2 regions of the Exiguobacterium sp. s192 genome follow, and region 1 is predicted to be linked to the other one. Evidence: a T-box and tRNA genes for the amino acid it is inferred to sense, from the RefSeq annotation. Region 1 holds a T-box; the other holds one or more tRNA genes.
What was found. The T-box of region 1 lies ahead of ileS (isoleucine--tRNA ligase). A T-box ahead of a tRNA ligase gene usually reads a tRNA of that ligase, here a tRNA-Ile.
Positions count from the first base shown of each region.

Region 2: it has a tRNA-Ile gene. The T-box ahead of ileS (isoleucine--tRNA ligase) is inferred to sense a tRNA for this amino acid. The anticodon was not compared.

Region 1 covers NZ_JACSMS010000001.1:290,559-299,956, forward strand. Annotated here, with positions in the region: gene KNP87_RS01410 (YggS family pyridoxal phosphate-dependent enzyme) at 1-620, shown strand, start outside; gene KNP87_RS01415 (cell division protein SepF) at 822-1,145, shown strand; gene KNP87_RS01420 (YggT family protein) at 1,148-1,420, shown strand; gene KNP87_RS01425 (YlmH family RNA-binding protein) at 1,420-2,193, shown strand; gene KNP87_RS01430 (DivIVA domain-containing protein) at 2,218-2,739, shown strand; T-box leader at 2,740-2,968, shown strand; gene ileS (isoleucine--tRNA ligase) at 3,028-5,763, shown strand; gene lspA (signal peptidase II) at 5,835-6,308, shown strand; gene KNP87_RS01445 (RluA family pseudouridine synthase) at 6,308-7,231, shown strand; gene pyrR (bifunctional pyr operon transcriptional regulator/uracil phosphoribosyltransferase PyrR) at 7,473-8,003, shown strand; gene KNP87_RS01455 (uracil-xanthine permease family protein) at 8,054-9,370, shown strand.
Region 2 covers NZ_JACSMS010000002.1:198,069-207,466, reverse strand. Annotated here, with positions in the region: gene KNP87_RS05965 (peptidoglycan D,D-transpeptidase FtsI family protein) at 1-985, opposite strand, end outside; gene KNP87_RS05960 (superoxide dismutase) at 1,126-1,734, opposite strand; gene KNP87_RS05955 (alpha-amylase) at 1,828-3,288, opposite strand; tRNA gene KNP87_RS05950 (tRNA-Ile) at 3,418-3,491, opposite strand; tRNA gene KNP87_RS05945 (tRNA-Met) at 3,503-3,576, opposite strand; gene KNP87_RS05940 (Na/Pi cotransporter family protein) at 3,702-5,342, opposite strand; gene KNP87_RS05935 (hypothetical protein) at 5,639-6,037, shown strand; gene ispG (flavodoxin-dependent (E)-4-hydroxy-3-methylbut-2-enyl-diphosphate synthase) at 6,231-7,340, shown strand; gene KNP87_RS05925 (5' nucleotidase, NT5C type) at 7,440-8,009, shown strand; gene KNP87_RS05920 (GGDEF domain-containing protein) at 8,200-9,201, shown strand; gene KNP87_RS05915 (GGDEF domain-containing phosphodiesterase) at 9,215-9,398, opposite strand, start outside.

The DNA.
Region 1 (9,398 bases):
ATGAAAAGACTGAGCAAAACAAGCAGGTACAATTGATTGGCGTGACGAAATCAGTGTCAAGCGAAGTAGCGGCGGAGTTGCTGAAGGCAGGAGTGACCGCACTGGGTGAAAACCGTCCGGAAGGATTGGCGGACAAACAGGCAGCACTGGGTCGCACGGCATGCGAATGGCATTTCATCGGGACACTGCAAACACGAAAGGTGCGTCAGGTCATCGATCGGATTGATGTGTTGCATTCTCTTGACCGGTTGCACCTCGCCGAGGAAATCAACAAGCGGGCGAAACAGCCTGTCGATTGTTTTGTACAGGTCAACGTATCCGGCGAAGAGTCCAAACAAGGAATCCATCCAACCGATATCCACTCCTTTTTACACGAGGTCGGTCAATATCCGATGATTCGGGTCATCGGCTTGATGACGATGGCACCCTTGACAGAAGACGAGCAGACGATTCGCTCCGTGTTCCGATCGCTTCGTCACTTGCGGGATGAAGTTGCAGCACGTCACCTTCCCCATGCACCGTGTACGGAGTTATCAATGGGCATGTCTTCCGACTATGAGATTGCCATTGAAGAGGGTGCGACATACGTTCGAGTGGGTACTGTTTTAGTCCAACGATAAATTGTCTAGATAAGCGAAAGGAGAATCGATATGGGATTCAAATCGAAAATGCAAAATCTATTTCTCGGAAACACAGACGATTTAGATGAACTCGAATACGAAAATGATGCTACAATAAATAAAGGTAGAGGTGCTTCACAGCAAGAATACGACGAGTATTACGAGGAATCTACCCCGAGTGTTACTCAAAAGGAGGACCCTGTGAGACAATCGAACATCGTACCGATTCATACTAAAAAGGCAAAATCACAAGTGATTTTGAGTGAACCACGTGTGTTCAACGAAGCGCAAGAGATTGGCGAACACCTTCGTCAAAATCGTGCCGTCATCGTGAACATGCAACGGATGTCTAAAGATCAGTCACGCCAGATGATCAATTTCCTATCCGGTGTCGTGTTTGCTCTGGACGGGACGATTACGACGATTAGTCAAAATACACTCCTCTGTGTTCCGAACAACGTCGAGCTAGCAGGAAGTATTTCCAATCTGCTCGGCGAAGATGATATCAACCATAAGGGGTGGTAAACATGGATTCACAAGTCATGTATGCAATCGGGCGTACACTTGGCACATTACTTCAATATTACAGCTACGTCATGATCGTCTACATTTTACTTTCTTGGTTCCCGAATGCACGGGAATCCAGATTCGGTCAGGTCTTAGCGATGTTAGTCGAACCGTTTCTTGCACCGTTCCGACGGATTATCCCGCCCATCGGAGGTATGCTTGACATTTCACCAATCGTTGCCTTTCTTGTGCTTAATTTGGCACAGGCAGGAATCCGGGCTATCTTCCTGTAATGAGTGTTTATGATCATTATCGCGGACATGAGCGGGAGTTTGTCGATCTTGTCTTAAACTGGATCGACCATGTTGAAGCGACCTATACGTTTAAGCTAACTGATTTTTTGGATCCACGCGAACAGCAAATCACACGGGAACTCGTCGGTACGAAATGCGCCCTCTTTTTTGAGGGCGGTTTCGAAGGCGCAGAACGACAGCGTGCATTGATTGCACCTGATTATTATGACCTCGATGCAGACGACTTTGATATTGCCATTTATCGTATTCATTATCCTACAAAATTCGTTGAACTGTCGCATCGACAGGTGACCGGCACGTTGTTGAATGTTGGGCTGAAACGCGGAAAGTTCGGCGATGTGGTGATTCAGGACCAGACGGTGCAATTTGCTGTCGCGAAAGAAGTTGCCTCGTATATCGAAGCGAATGTCGATCGGGCGGGCAAGACCAAAATCCGTTTGTCCGTCGTGGATTCGGAAGAACAATTGAAAATCAAAGAGCAGGAATGGCAAGAAGAGTTAGGTTTTGTCAGTTCCCTGCGGTTCGATACCGTAGTCAGCGAGATTCTTGGTTTTTCGAGACAAAAAGCGCAAAGCTTGATTAAGCAAGGTGAAAGTAAAGTCAATTATAAAATCGTGGAAGATCCAAGTTTTCTGTTAGATGAAGGGGATTTACTGTCCCTTCGCGGAACAGGTCGTGTCAAGTTGATTGCCGTACTCGGTTCAACGAAACGGGATCGGATCAAACTGCAATACGGTCTGTTAAAAGGTTAACAAACAAACTGAGGAGGATTCATTATGCCATTGACGCCACTTGATATTCACAATAAGGAATTCACACGGAAGTTTCGCGGGTATGACGAAGATGAGGTCAATGAATTTCTTGATCAAGTCATCAAGGATTTTGAATTGTTGCTTCGGGAAAACCGTCAACAACAAGAAGTCATTCAAAACATGCAGTCTCGTGTCGATTACTTCAGTTCGATGGAAGAAACATTAAACAAATCGATCATCGTCGCGCAAGAAGCGGCAGAAGAAGTGAAGGCCAACGCGACGAAAGAAGCGAGCCTGATCGTCAAACAAGCGGAACGGGAAGCGGAGCAGTTACAAGATGCAGCGCAACGCCGCGCCCAACGGACGGACTTTGAAGTCGAACAGATGCGTAAAAAAATCGAGCTGTACCGAAACCGGTTCAAAGTGTTGATTGATGCTCAGATGGAATTATTGACGAGTCACGATTGGGATGCGTTTGATAGTTCGACGCGAGGTGCGCTTGACGAGATTCCGGCAGTTGCGTATAATGACGACGATGTCATATAAAGTAAAGCAGTGAGAAGGACACGTTTTTTATCAGGATACTGTCAGCGAATCGGGAAACGGTGTGAGCCCGACCAGTGAATGGAAAAAAATATCCCCTTTGAGTACGGGACTGAACAAATGCAGTAAGTTCCGTCGTTTCGCCCTCGTTATCGGGCTCTTAAGTGGTAATCCGTTCGTAAGGATTGCTAGTAGGGTGGTACCGCGAGTTCAAGTCAAACTCGTCCCTATCAGGGGATGAGCTTGGCTTTTTTTTGTACTTAAAAATACAGACAAGTGAGGGAATGCCAGATGGAATACAAAGATACATTATTGATGATGAAAACGGAATTTCTGATGCGAGGAAACTTACCAAAACGTGAGCCGGACATGCAGGCACGCTGGAACGAGATGAATCTCTATGAAGCAGTCCAAGAAAAAAATGCGGGGAAACCGACGTTTATCCTACATGACGGTCCTCCCTATGCAAACGGTGACATCCACATGGGGCACGGCTTAAATAAAGTCCTAAAAGATATCGTCGTCCGTTACAAGTCGATGAACGGATTCCGTTCACCGTACGTACCGGGTTGGGACACGCATGGTCTGCCGATCGAAACGGCTTTACAAAAAGCAGGTGTCGACCGCAAGTCGATGTCGGTTGCTGAATTCCGGAAGCTCTGTGCGAAATATGCGCTTGAGCAAGTCGATCATCAGCGAGAGCAGTTTAAACGACTTGGTGTGTTAGGTGATTATGACAATCCGTATATCACGTTGCAACCGGAGTTCGAGGCGGCACAAATCCGTCTGTTTGGTGACATGGCGAACAAAGGATACATCTACAAAGGGAAAAAACCGGTTTACTGGTCACCTTCTTCAGAGTCGGCTCTCGCGGAAGCGGAAATTGAATATCAAGACAAACGATCGGCTGCCATTTACGTCGCGTTCCAAGTCATGGACGGGAAAAACATCTTGGAGCCGACGGATCATTTCGTCATCTGGACGACGACACCATGGACGATTCCAGCGAACCTCGGGATTTCTGTCAGCGGTGAGTTGACATATGCACGCATCGAATACCAAGGAAAAGGCTATATCGTTGCCGAGACACTCGTACCGGAAGTCATCGAAGCATTAGGTTGGGAAGAAGCGACGGTAGGTCGTGTCTTCAACGGCGCGGACTTTGAATACATCAAAGCGAAACATCCACTGTATGACCGCGAATCACTCGTCATGCTTGGGGATCACGTCACAGCGGAAGCAACAGGTGTCGTCCATACGGCTCCAGGACACGGGGAAGACGACTTTAGAATCGGTCAAGCCTACGGACTCGATATCCTTTGTCCTGTCGATGATAAAGGTGTCATGACGGCAGAAGCACCCGGTTTTGAAGGCATGTTCTATGAAGATGCAAACAAGGAAATCGGAATTGCTTTAGAAGAAGCCGGCGCCTTGTTGAAATTGTCGTTCATCAAACACTCGTATCCACACGATTGGCGTACAAAAAAACCGGTCATCTTCCGGGCAACACCACAGTGGTTTGCTTCGATCAAAGATTTCCGTACCGAAATCCTGGATGAGATCAAAGGTGTCCAGTGGGTACCGGAGTGGGGCGAAACCCGCCTGCACAACATGTTTAAAGACCGTGGAGACTGGGTCATTTCCCGTCAACGGGCGTGGGGTGTACCACTGCCGATTTTCTATGCGGAAGACGGCACGGAAATCGTCACACCGGAAACGATTGATCATATCGCGAATCTGTTCGCAGAACACGGATCAAATGTCTGGTACGAGCGCGAAGCGGTTGATTTGCTTCCGGAAGGCTTCACGCATCCGGCAAGCCCGAATGGTGTCTTCAAAAAAGAAACGGACATCATGGATGTCTGGTTTGACTCCGGTTCCTCGCATGCGGGTGTCTTAGAAGCACGTCCGGAGCTCGAGCGTCCAGCGGATCTTTATCTGGAAGGATCGGATCAATACCGCGGTTGGTTCAACTCATCCCTTTCGACAGCCGTCGCAACGACGGGGAAAGCACCGTATAAAGCGGTCGTCAGTCACGGATTTGTTCTGGACGGACAAGGACGGAAGATGTCGAAATCAATCGGAAATACGATTGCACCAATCCAGATCATGCAACAGTTCGGAGCTGAAATTCTCCGTCTGTGGGTCGCTTCCGTTGATTATCAGTCCGATGTTCGCGCTTCGATGGACAACTTCAAGCAAGTATCGGAATCGTACCGGAAAATCCGGAATACGGTCCGCTTCTTACTCGGAAACCTCGATCAGTTTGATCATACGACACACCGTGTTGCTTTTGAGGACTTACCAGAGTCCGACCGCTTTATGCGGACGAAGCTTGACCAACTCGTCGGCAAAGTGAAGGCGGCTTATGATGCCTACGACTTCATGGCAGTATATCAACTGTTGCATAACTTCTGTGTCTTGGACTTGTCTTCGTTCTATCTGGATTACACGAAGGACATCCTCTACATCGAAAAAGAAGATGCACCGGCGCGTCGTGCCGTTCAGACAGTCATGTATGACACGGTCGTGACGTTGTTACAATTAATGGCACCGGTCTTGCCGCATACGGCAGACGAAGCATGGGAATTCGTTCCGGGTGTCGAAACGAAAAGCATCTTCTTGACGGATCTTCCGGAAACACCGGAAGTGACGGAAGAAGGTCTGGCGTTGATTGCGAAATGGAACAGCTTCCTCGTTTTCCGCGATGACGTCCTAAAAGCACTCGAAGAAGCACGTGCGGAGAAACTTGTCGGGAAAACACTTGAAGCCAAGCTCGAGCTTGCGCCAAATGACGAGACAAAAGCGTTGCTTGGGACGATTGATCACCTCGAACAGTTGTTGCAAGTCTCACAGATTGTTTTCGTTGATTCGGCTGAGAAGACATACGAAACGACAGGAGTCACGGTTTTCAAAGCAGACGGTGAAAAATGTGAACGATGCTGGACCTATTCGACCGAACTTGGTCAAGATCCGGCTCATCCGACACTTTGCCCACGTTGTACTGAGGTCGTCAATTCTTTATAATGGTCAGGGAGGGGCAGCTGCGGCGACTTCGTAGCGGTCCCTCATTATTTTTGGATGTGGAGGAAAAAAGAATGTGGCTTTACTTAGCGATTGCTGCTGTACTCGTCGGCGTGGATCAATTGACGAAATGGATCGTCGTCCAACAAATGACGATCGGTCAGGCGATTGAGATCATTCCGAATTTCTTTTATTTGAATTCCTACCGAAATCGTGGTGCGGCATGGGGCATGTTAGAAGGGAAATTTGGCTTTTTCTTCGTGATTACCGTTGTCGTCGTCATCGGATTGATTTATTTTCTGTATAAAGAAGGCACAAAAAACAAAGTATTTGCTTGGAGCATTGCCTTATTACTGGGCGGGGCGATCGGGAATTTCATCGACCGGATGGCACGCGGAGAAGTCGTTGACTTTTTCCATTTTTATCCGTTTGGTTACAACTTCCCGATATTCAATATCGCAGACGTCTGTTTGACGTTTGGGGTGATTTTGATGCTGATCAGCGTCATGTTTGAAGAGCGTTTGACTAAGAAGGGAACGATTGATTAATGAATGAACAGAATGAATGGGCTGTAAAAGCCAATGGTGCAACCGGTCGAATCGATAAATGGTTGGCGGAACAACAAGACTGGTCGCGTTCACAAGTCCAGGATTGGCTAAAAGCCGGTCATGTCGAAGTCGACGGACGCATCGTGAAACCGAACTATAAGATGTCCGGAACAGAAAACATTCTCGTCCGGATTCCGGAAGCGGTCGAACTTGAAGTATTACCCGAGAATATTCCACTGGATGTCGTGTATGAAGACAGTGATGTCATCGTCATCAACAAACCAAAAGGAATGGTCGTCCACCCGGCCGCCGGTCATGTATCGGGTACATTGGTCAACGCCTTGTTGTACCACTGCCAGGATCTTTCCGGCATCAATGGTGTGAAACGTCCTGGGATCGTCCACCGGATCGACAAAGATACATCAGGTCTTCTGATGGTCGCTAAAAATGATTTGGCTCATGAATCCTTGGCGCAACAATTAAAGGACAAAACGACTGAACGGTTGTATATTGCCCTGGTCCACGGTGAAATTCCGCATGAACTCGGAACAATCGAAGCGCCGGTCGGACGCGACAAAAATGACCGCCAACGAATGACCGTGACCGACAAGAATTCAAAAGCAGCGGTGACACATTTCCGTGTGCTTGAGCGCTACGAAGGATTTACCGTCGTCGAGTGTAAGCTCGAGACAGGACGGACGCACCAAATCCGTGTCCACATGCGTTACATCGGCTTCCCGCTTGCCGGAGATCCGAAATACGGACCGCGGAAAACGATGAAAATGAACGGTCAAGCACTCCATGCCGCAGTTCTCGGATTCACGCACCCACGCACTGGCGAGACGTTGCGTTTTGAAGCCGATTTACCGGAAGAGATGACATTTGAAATCAGTCAGTTGAAAAAACTCGAATTAGAGTCTTGACGTTTTTCTGATAAAACGGTAGAGTAACACCTAGAGAGCGATGCGAGACATCTGCCTCACAATCGGTCGTCCGCGTTGACGATCCTACCTATAGCACACCTTTAAACGAGTCCGGAGAGGCTTCGAAAGGGAGACACTTAATTTGTGTATACACGTGTAGCTGTCTGCTACCGACACGTTTTGTCTTCAACAACCTCCTGCGACTTTACGCAGGAGGTTTTTTTGTAGAAAGGAGCCAGTCATGAAACCATCCGTCATTTTAGATGAAGCAGCAATCGGTCGCGCGTTGACACGTATTGCGCATGAAATCATCGAACGTAACAAAGGAATCGATCAACTGATGATCGTCGGGATCAAGACACGGGGAGAAACGTTAGCCCGTCGTTTAGCCCGCCGGATTGAACAGATTGAAGGGAAGCCGGTTTTACTCGGTATCGTTGATATCTCGATGTACCGGGACGATTTATCGAAGAAAAGCCTGGAACCGGAAATCAAGGGCACGGACATGCCGGAGACCGTAACAGGAAAAATCATCGTCCTCGTCGATGATGTCCTCTACACCGGGCGGACTGTCCGTGCCGCGATGGACGCACTCGTCGACCATGGACGTCCGAGTATGATCCAGCTCGCCGTCCTGGTGGACCGGGGACACCGCGAACTGCCGATCCGACCGGACTTCATCGGCAAGAACGTGCCGACGTCACGGGAAGAACAAGTCGTCGTCGCGTTGTCAGAAGTCGATGACGCCGATCAAGTATTCATTAAACGTTAAACAAAATACCTTTAACGTGGTCCAGAGAGACCAGAAAGGGAGTTATCCTCATGAAAAAACACACAGCAGTTCTTGATGTACAAGAACGTCCGAACCATCCTCTCCAATGGCTGATGCTCAGCCTGCAACATGTCTTCGCGATGTTTGGCGCGACTGTCCTCGTTCCGTTATTAACGGGACTGAACACGTCAGTCGCCCTCGTCGCAAGTGGAGTCGGCACCTTGATTTTCCTCGCCGTCACACGCTTCAAAGTCCCAACATACTTAGGCTCGAGTTTTGCCTATATCGTGCCGATCATCGCCGTCAGTGAACGCTGGGGTGTCGAAGACGCCTTAGTCGGCGGCATGGTCGCCGGTCTGGTCTACGGACTGGTGTCGCTCATCATCACCTACACGGGCGTCGGCTGGCTGATGAAACTCTTGCCGCCCGTCGTCATCGGACCGGTCATCATGGTCATCGGTTTATCGCTTGCTCCGACCGCTGTCAACATGGCAATGAACGATGCGGATGGCAAATACAGCGGCACATTGTTCTTCGTTGCCTTGACGACACTTGCTGTAACCTTGCTTGCGATGACGTACTTCAAAGGCATGTGGAGCACGGTTCCGATCTTGTTTGGGATCGGCACGGGGTACCTTGTCGCAGTAGCTGTCGGAATCGTGGATTTCACCTCGCTTCGTCAAGCAAGTTTCTTCCAAATTCCAGACTTCACGGTACCGTTTCTCGACTACTCACCCACGTTGAACTGGGCGGCACTCGCCCTCATCGTTCCGGTCACGCTCGTCACGTTGACGGAACATATCGGGGAACAAAAAGTGACATCCCGGATCATCGGGCGCGAGACGCTTCTTGATCCAGGGATGCACCGGACGGTCCTCGGAGACGGGTTGGCCAAGACGGTCGCTTCGATGCTCGGTGGACCACCGGTTACGACATATGGTGAAAACAACGGTGTCATGGCGATTACGCGGGTTTACAGTGTGTTTGTCCTGGGTGGTGCCGCCGTTCTTGCCATCAGCTTTGGTTTCCTCGGTTATGTCGAAGGGTTTATCAAAACGATTCCAACACCGGTCATGGGCGGGATCAGCATCTTACTATTCGGTGTCATCGCGTCCAACGGTCTCCGGACATTGGTTGAAAGTAAAGTGGACCTGGCAGACAAACGAAACTTAACGATCACGGCCGTCATTCTTGTCATCGGTATCGGTGGGGCCGCCCTGAAAGTTGGCGACTTCTCTTTAGAGGGCATGGCATTGGCAACGGTTCTCGGCATCCTCCTGAATCTGATCTTGCCGAAAACGCCGGTAGAAGCAGAACAAAGCGAACAAGATACCTTACAATCGAAACGAGCAGCTAACGACTTTTAAGACGTTCCAGAGAGAACGATAAAGTGGA
Region 2 (9,398 bases), on a different contig from region 1:
GAATTTGGTCGACTTGTTTGTTATATTCCGCATCAACCGTCAGGACAAGGTCTTTTCCTGATTCGCCTTCTTCGCGATTTGGTTCGCCGACAGGCTCGCCGTTAAACGTTTCATAAACATCATATGCCGGTTTACCGCGCAACAGATCTTCATATTGCTGTTCGAGGAAAGACGTCCCGACACGGTCATTTAAGCTGTATCCTTTTGCCTTGAATTCCGCTTGTTGTTCAGCGGGAATTTTTGAGTACTTCCCGAAGATATTACGGAGCGTCCCTTCATACGGATAGGAGCGTTCATAAAACGGTTCGACCGACACCCCTTTTAAATCTTCGAGGTTTTCGTCGATGATGGCCATTTCTTTTGCATCCGCCCCCAATTTGACGAGCTGGGGATCAAGCGCATAGCCGACTTCCATGTTGTGTTTGATGGCGACGACTTCCATCGTCTTGTCATCAAAATCGATGTCTTTTTCTGTGATTGTATCAAGACGAATCTGATCTTGCTGTGAAATCGATAACTTACTTTGTGCTTCTGAACTTGGATATTTTTCTTTGACGGCCTCTTTATACCGGCGGTCGGATTCCTTTTCGTTGACAGCAATCCAGTAATCCTTCAGATCACGCTCCGTCACTTTCCAATCCTTTTTAGGCAGGTTGATGATCGCTGCAAGACGAGAGGCGATTTCAATCCGTTCATCGACTTTCGTATTTTGAGACCGGCGGTAAACAATCGAGTACTTGGAAATCGTATCGACCAATAGTCGTCCGTCCCGATCATAAATCTTTCCACGCGGTACTTCGTATTTCGAAGCAATCATCTCCGTTTTTTGAACTTCCCGTGAAATTTTTTCACCGTTCACAATCTGAACGACACCTAATCTAAAAATTAAAATCGCAAACAATAAAAATACTACAAAAAACATTAAATTCAAGCGCAGCGGCAGATGGTTACGCCGTCTGCCTCTTACTGTGATTCGTTTCGCCATGGCGTACTCCCCTATCGTTCAAAAGTCATCTTGTTTCATTATATAGAAGGAAACTTTCCATAACAACCTATCCCATCATTTTCCGCATTAAAAAAGAGCACCGGTTTCCCTTTCGGAAAACTAGTGCTCTCATCTACCTATTATTTTGCGTCAGCGTAAAGTTTTGCCACGTGATCCCAATCAATGACGTTAAAGAACGCATTGATGTAATCCGGACGACGGTTTTGATAGTTCAAGTAATAAGCATGCTCCCAAACATCAAGTCCAAGAATCGGCGTTTTGCCTTCCATGACTGGTGTATCTTGGTTTGGTGTTGAAACGACAGCTAATTTGCCACCGTCCACGATGAGCCACGCCCAACCTGAACCAAAACGTGTTGTTGCCGCTTTTGCGAACGCATCTTTGAATGCTTCGAATGAACCAAATGATTCGTCGATTGCTGAAGCAAGCTCACCCGTTGGTGCTGCTCCATCGTTCTTTTTCAAGAGTTTCCAGAAGAACGAGTGGTTCCAATGACCGCCACCGTTGTTACGGACAGCTGTTTGAATGTTAGCAGGAAGTGAATCGAGGTTTTGAAGTAATTCTTCAAGTGATTTCCCTTCATGCTCTGACCCTTCAAGTGCCGCGTTTACGTTCGTGACATACGTGTTGTGGTGTTTCGAGTGGTGAATCTCCATCGTACGAGCGTCGATATGTGGCTCCAGCGCATCATAAGCGTAGCCGAGTTCTGGTAATTCAAATTTTGACATTTTCATGTCCCCCTTTATCCTATTTTCGGAATTTCAATACTCTTTAAGACTAGCAAAAATAGTTGGTCAGGTGCAAGCAATGACCCTTAGAAATTACTGTTCGTCGCGTGGGGCGAATACAGAGACGCCGCCGCCCGGAACCGGGAAAACGCCGAATCCTTCTTCATCGATGACGACAGGCTCTTCTTGGTGATTCGTATAATCGAACCATTGTTCTCCGGCACGTGATTCGCCGACGAACATCCGTTTCTCACACATATCCGCGTTCGACAGCAAGACGGCACAACCCGAGTTCGGGAATTCTTCGACTCCACGACGGACCCAACCGACACAATGCGGATCATCCAGGTAGTCTTCTTGCTCACCGTAGGCTTTATGGTAACGGGCGTACAACAAGGCATCAATCATTTCCTTTTTGCCTTCAACCGGATGCGGTCCTTGTACTCCGTAGTAATCACCATAGAAGACACACGGGTAACCGTCTTTACGAAGGAGTACCGAAGCATAGGCATGTTGTTTAAACCAATCATCAATCCATGACTCAAGCGACTCGCCCGGTTGGGAATCGTGGTTATCGACGAATGTCACGGCATTCGTCGGATGGGATTCCACCAACGTATCCGCGAACAGTGTCGTTAAATCAAAGTCCTGCCCTTGTTGCGATGCTTCATGGAATTTATAGTGCAACGGGACGTCAAACAAATCGATCGTATAGTCGACACTGTCTAAAAACTGACGGCAGTCGTCTAGATCCGACTTCCAGAACTCACCGACCATATAAAATCCTTCCGGGTTATCCCCGATCATTGATTTGGCAAATTCATTGACGAATTCATAGTTGATGTGTTTGATCGCATCAAGCCGGAAACCTTGGCAGTTGATCGTTTCTTTGAACCAGTTTCCCCAGTTGATCATCTCTTCGCGGACTTCCGGATGATTGTAATCGATGTTTGCGAACATCAGATAATCATAGTTGCCGAATTCGTCATCGACTTGATCGTTCCAATCTTTATTTTTACCGGAAATTTTGAAAACACCTGTTTTTTCTTCACGTGCATCAAAATCGGTTCCATTGAAAAATTCGTGTGTCCAGATGAAATCAGAATATTTTCCGTTTCGACCCGGGAACGTAAATTTCGTCCACGCATCGATTTCAAATTCTTCTGAAATTTCTTGCGAACGGTCTTCCGGGTGGACTTCCACAACTTTAATCGTTTCAAGTTCATCGGCAGCCGCTTTATGGTTCATGACGACATCGGCATAAACCGCGATGTCATTTTCATGCGCGACCTGAATCGCTTCGATCAATTCATCTTTTGTCCCGTATTTCGTCCGGACCGTTCCTTTTTGATCAAATTCCCCTAAATCATAGACATCGTAAATGCCATACCCTGTATCTTCATCTGATTGTCCCTTTGATGCCGGCGGAATCCAAACAGATGTGATGCCTGCAGCACGCAGTTCCGGCGCTCTCTCTTTTAAGCGTTGCCAATGCTTCCCATCATTTTCTACATGCCACTCAAAAAACTGCATCATTGTATGGTTACGTTCCATCTCTCTTCGCTCTCCCTTAAATTGCCATAGTATGAATATTATTGTATGAACATTATTACAATATCTTTAATATTCCCCAAGCAACCAAAAATAAACGCACACTCAAAAAAAGAGTGTGCGCTTATAAAATGGACCCTGCAGGACTCGAACCTGCGACCGGACGGTTATGAGCCGTCAGCTCTAACCAGCTGAGCTAAGGGTCCTTAAGTAATAGTAGCGGCGGAGGGAGTCGAACCCACGACCTCACGGGTATGAACCGTACGCTCTAGCCAGCTGAGCTACACCGCCATGATGAATTAAAACAACTAATATCAGATTACTGGAATGAAACTTAAATGTCAATAAATTATCTCACAAAAACAAAGAGGAATTTCTTTTCAGAAATTCCTCTTGTTTTATGATGAATATTCACTTCATGCTGTTCCTGACCGTTGCTCCAGTACCAAATCCGTAATATTGACGGCGTGGTCACCGATTCGTTCCAAGTTCGACAACAGATCAACGAAGATCATTCCGGCCTGACCGGTACAATCTCCTGCATTAACGCGCAAGACATGATGTTTGCGGAATGAACGTTCGAGCGAATCCAGTTTCCCTTCAAGCTCAAGTACTTGGCGTGCCAATGAAACATCATCAAGTTCAACTGCCTTGATGGCCGTTTCGACGATTTTTTGCGTCAAGACATACATCTCATCCAACTCTTTTTTCGCTTGTGCCGTAAATTCGATACGATTCACGATTTGGAAATCAACGAGTTCGATGACGTTTTCAACATGATCACCGATCCGTTCAAAGTCATTGACGGCATGCATCAAGAGTGAATGGTCATTTGATTCCCGTTCCGATAAGTCATGTGCCGCGACTTTGACGAGATAACTTGTCACTTCTGTATTCAGATGATTGATGGCATATTCGATCTGACCTGCATCTGATACATCCTTTTTATCGTGCGATTGCGTATAACGATGCGCTTTTCCAAGCGCTTCCTTCGAGAACTCACCCATCCGTAACACTTCGAGCTTCGCTTGATTTAAAGCGAGTGACGAAGATTGGTTCAAGATGTTTTGATCCAAGTGGCGTGGTTTCGAGTCGACGGTCGTATCCGTGCCCGGCACGACTTTTTGGACGAGCCATGCAATTTGTGCGATGAACCAACATTGAATCAAGGTGTTGACGACGTTAAACGTTCCGTGTGCAAAAGCAATCTGCATTTTTGGTTCCAAATCAAGTGCTCCGGTAATCCACGTAATGAACGCCGAAAACAGTGGTAAGGCGATTAAGAAGAGGATTGTCCCGACGATATTGAAGATGACGTGCGCTGCCGCCGTCCGTTTTGCTGCGATTGACGCACCAAGTGCTGCGAGAACCGCAGTGATCGTCGTCCCGATATTATCACCAAACAAGACGGGTAAGGCTGCTTTGATGTCAATCATTCCGCCATCATACAATTCTTGCAAAATTCCGATCGTCGCAGAAGACGATTGAACGAGAATCGTAAAGATCGTTCCGACGAATACACCGAGTAACGGGTTATCCGACATGGAAACCGTTAAGTCACGGAACCATTCGCTTGATTCAAGCGGTGCCATTCCGTCGCCCATGAGCGTCAACCCATAGAAAAGTGCTCCGAAACCAAAGAAGATTTGTCCGATGTATTGAATCCGTTCTTTATTGAAGAAGAAAATCAGGAACGCTCCAAGCGCGATCGCCGGGAGTGCTGCTTCCTTGACGTTAAATCCAATGATGAAGGCCGTAATCGTCGTTCCGATGTTCGCCCCCATGACGACACCGATTGCTTGACGTAAATTCATCAATCCGGCGCTGACTAGACCAACGACGATGACGGTCGTACCGGATGACGACTGGATCAAGACCGTGACGACAATCCCTGCCAAAATCCCAAGAAACGGGTTTGATGTATATTTATCTAAAATATAACGCAGACGGTCTCCCGCTGTTTTTTGAAGTCCATCTCCCATATACTTAATACCGAATAGGAAAATACCAAGTCCACCAATAAAAGTGAAAATCATTTCCTGTAAATCATAGTTCATCCTGTCATCTCCTCGTATAAAAAGTGGAATTGATTTTTTGTGAAGAATCTATTGTTTCAACCTCTCCTATTATGTAAAGGTCTATTGAACTTGTAAACAGTTTTTTAGGTATTTGATTGTTAAGGTTTTATTAAACTGTACTAAAACAAGATTTACATTGATATAAAGCCATTTGAATCTAAAAATACCTTTGTTATAAAACAGAAGAAAGAGTGATTACCATGCATTTTTTAAGTCAACTACTTAATTACTTACAAACCACCCTAATTCCAAATCGCCTTTTTTTAAAGACTCGCTTGGCAGATGTTCCCCTTTATTTTTGTGGATTAGCTTGGATTTCGCTTTGGACGACGGTGATCGACAGCCTGTTTCTCGAACAATCGATTCCGTTTATCATCTGGTTCATTCTCCATTTCATCTTTATTGCAATTGCCGTTTTGTTGTATCTGTTGTTCGTGTCTTACTTAAATCGCTGGTTCATTCAGTGGATCTTGCCAAAACCTTGGGCGTTTCGACAAGTGTTTCCTTATACCGTCGCAGCAAATATTTGGACGTTCCCGATCGGCGTCTTTGTTTATCAACTCGGATACTCTTCGGTCGGCATCGCGATTCTATTAGCCGGACACCTGTTGTATTCACTGCTGCCACTTTTCCTGGCCCGTCGGAAAAAGAAGCCCGCTCGACGTTTCTCCTAAGGACCTTCGCATTCGAGCACTTTTTGAGCTTCAATGCCCGTCCAGCGACGGATTGACTTTCATCTTTTCGTGTTAAACAATTGTAAATGTTCAATTTTCGTTCTTGTTTCTCGATTTTTAGGGAATAGTTCGATATGATAGAACAAGTAGTCATAAACAATCTGGCGTTATGCCACAAAAGGAGATTTTCGATATGCCGAAAATGGTCCATCGCTCTAAGACTCGTCCCGTTCGTGTTGGGGACCTTGTCATTGGTGGAAGTAATGAAGTCATCATTCAAAGTATGACGACAACAAAAACACACGACGTCGAAGCGACTGTCGCTGAAATTTTACGTCTAGAAGAAGCAGGATGCCAAATCGTCCGGGTTGCTTGTCCGGAAGAGCGTGATGCGCTTGCACTTGCTGAAATCAAAAGCCGGATCAACATTCCGCTTGTCGTTGATATTCACTTCAACTACAAACTTGCTCTGATGGCTATCGAAGCTGGTGTCGATAAAATCCGAATCAACCCGGGTAACATCGGACGCCGCGAAAAAGTCGAAGCGGTCGTAACGGCAGCCAAAGCAAAAAACATCCCAATCCGAATTGGTGTCAACGCCGGTTCGCTTGAGAAACACATCCTTGAAAAATACGGTTATCCGACAGCTCGCGGTATGGTCGAGAGTGCCCTTCACCATATCAAGATTCTTGAGGATCTCGATTTCCACGATATCATCGTTTCCTTAAAAGCCTCTGACGTTCAATTGGCGCTCGAAGCATATCAGTTAGCCTCTGAGTCATTCGACTATCCGCTTCACGTCGGAATCACGGAGTCTGGTCCTTTACGTACCGGTTCATTGAAGTCAGCCGCCGGTCTTGGAGCCATTCTTTCGCGTGGTATCGGAAACACGGTCCGTGTCTCCCTTTCTGCCGATCCGGTCGAAGAAGTCAAAGTCGCAAAAGAAGTCTTGAAATCATTTGGTCTCGCAGCAAATGCCGCGACATTGATTTCTTGCCCGACATGCGGACGTATTGAAATCGACTTAATGGCGATTGCCGCGGAAATCGAAGATTACATCGATAAAATTCAAGTCAACATCAAAGTTGCCGTTCTCGGTTGTGCCGTCAACGGTCCTGGTGAAGCGCGCGAAGCAGATATCGGAATTGCCGGCGCACGTAACGAAGGATTGTTGTTCCGTCACGGAGAAATCATCCGAAAAGTTCCAGAAGCAACGATGGTCGAAGAATTGAAAAAAGAAATCGATGCGATCGTTCTCGAAAAAGAAGCAGAAAAAGAAGCCGCAAAAGCCAGTCAAGCCTAATAAAAAAGAGTCCTCCTCGGGAGCGACTCTTTTTTTCGTTTCCGCTTTTCGACTATGTTATACTAGTGGCAGAAAATTTATAGAATGTTGGTGATGTAAGTGAAAATCGGAATTGATATTGATGGAACAATCACTCATCCTTCTTCGTGCTTTAATTATATGAACAAATATCTCGGGACATCGATTGATTTTGAGATGGCCTCTGAATACGAGCTTCATACCTATACGGACATGGAGCAAATCGAGTTTTGGGAATTCATGGTCAAGTCAGGTCATGAACTCGGTATCTATCGTGAATCAATCCCACAAGAACTCGTCAAACAGCATCTGTGGGCGTTACGTAAACAGTATGACCTTCACTATGTGACGGCGCGATCGGAAATCGTCCGCCCCGTGACGGAAGAATGGATCAAACAACATGAGTTGCCACTTGATTCGTTAATCATGACAGGCTCTCACGATAAAGTACAAGTCGTTCGTGATTTGTCGCTCGACCTCTTCATGGAAGACCGGCTTGAAAATGCGATTCAAATTGCGGAAGACACGTCGATTCCGGTCATCTTGTTTGATGCACCGTACAACCGGCGTCCGCTCCCTGAAAACATCGTTCGCGTCTCGTCTTGGGATGAAGCCGTTCAGACCATTCATAAGTTTGCACCAATCCGCTAAAACAGCCTCTATTGGCTGTTTTTTCTGTATGTTGTAGTTCGATTGTCGTACAATGGTGACAAGATTCCATATTATCTCATTTTCTACATAGTGTTAAACGTGAAAGGATTTTTTTATGCTATCGACCCTTAACATCTTTTTTCTGAATATCTGTATCATTTTTTTAGTTCTGTCCGTAACATTTTACCTGATGCGGAACCGGCTCCCCATCCAACGTGATTCCAAATTCTCGACCCGTTTTTACTTTGGTTTAGCCAACGGCATGACAGGCATCTTACTGATTCATAACTCGATTTCCCTCAATGGCGCTTTTATTGACTTACGGTTATTGCCACTCGCCCTATCCGCTTTATACGGCGGACCAATCAGTATCGTCACGACGGGTCTTCTACTGATCGTCTACCGGATTATCCTCGACACAGGCGACTCGATGATTGCTTTGCAGAATTCCATCATTACGTTAGTCAGTTTCATCGTCCTTGTTTTGCTCTGTACACGGTTCATTAAACAAAAGGCGGCTTTATTTTCAGTCATCGTCACGATTGGCTCTCTGCTCGTTTTAGTTCGGATGTTGTTAAGTGAAGCAGAAAACAATGCGTGGCAATCGATTTATGTCCCGTACTTTTTAATCACGATTTTTGCTTCTCTTCTGTTTTACCGGTTGTCTGGTATGTTGCAGGAGCATTTTGTCCTGTACTCGTATCAATCCTACTTGGCTTCAACCGATCAATTGACGCGACTTGCCAATCGCCATGTCATCATGGATAAAGTAGCGGTTCTTGAGCAGGAGCAAGCGCCTTGGGGCGTCATCCTGTTTGATTTAGACCATTTCAAAGCCGTGAACGACCAATACGGGCATGCCGTCGGAGACGCCGTTTTACGCCACTTTTCTGTTTTGCTGACCCAAGAATGTCCGGACGACGTGACAGTCGGTCGATATGGCGGCGAGGAATTCATCGCCATTCTTCCGAACACATTTAAGGTTTCTCCTGTTCAATTGGCACAACAGATTGTTTCGACTGTGACGAAGACCCCTTTCGTTATGCAAGATCATGCCCTGTCCATCACCGTCTCAGCCGGTGTTGCCTTTGCTCGACGCCAATCGGCAAGTATCGTTTTTAAACAGGCTGATGCTGCCTTATATGAAGCAAAGAAGAAGGGACGAAATCAATTCCATCTGTATTCAAACTAAAGCGGAAGTGACGTTAATCCGTCACTTCCGCTTGTTTCATTTGCAGCAGGCAAATAATTTCTTCGAGGACAACAGGTTTTGCGAAAAAATAACCTTGGAATAAATGAATGCCGATATTTTTGGCAATCCGAACCTCTTCGTCCGTCTCGACACCTTCGACGATGCATTCAACATGCATCGATTGACTGAGTTGGAAA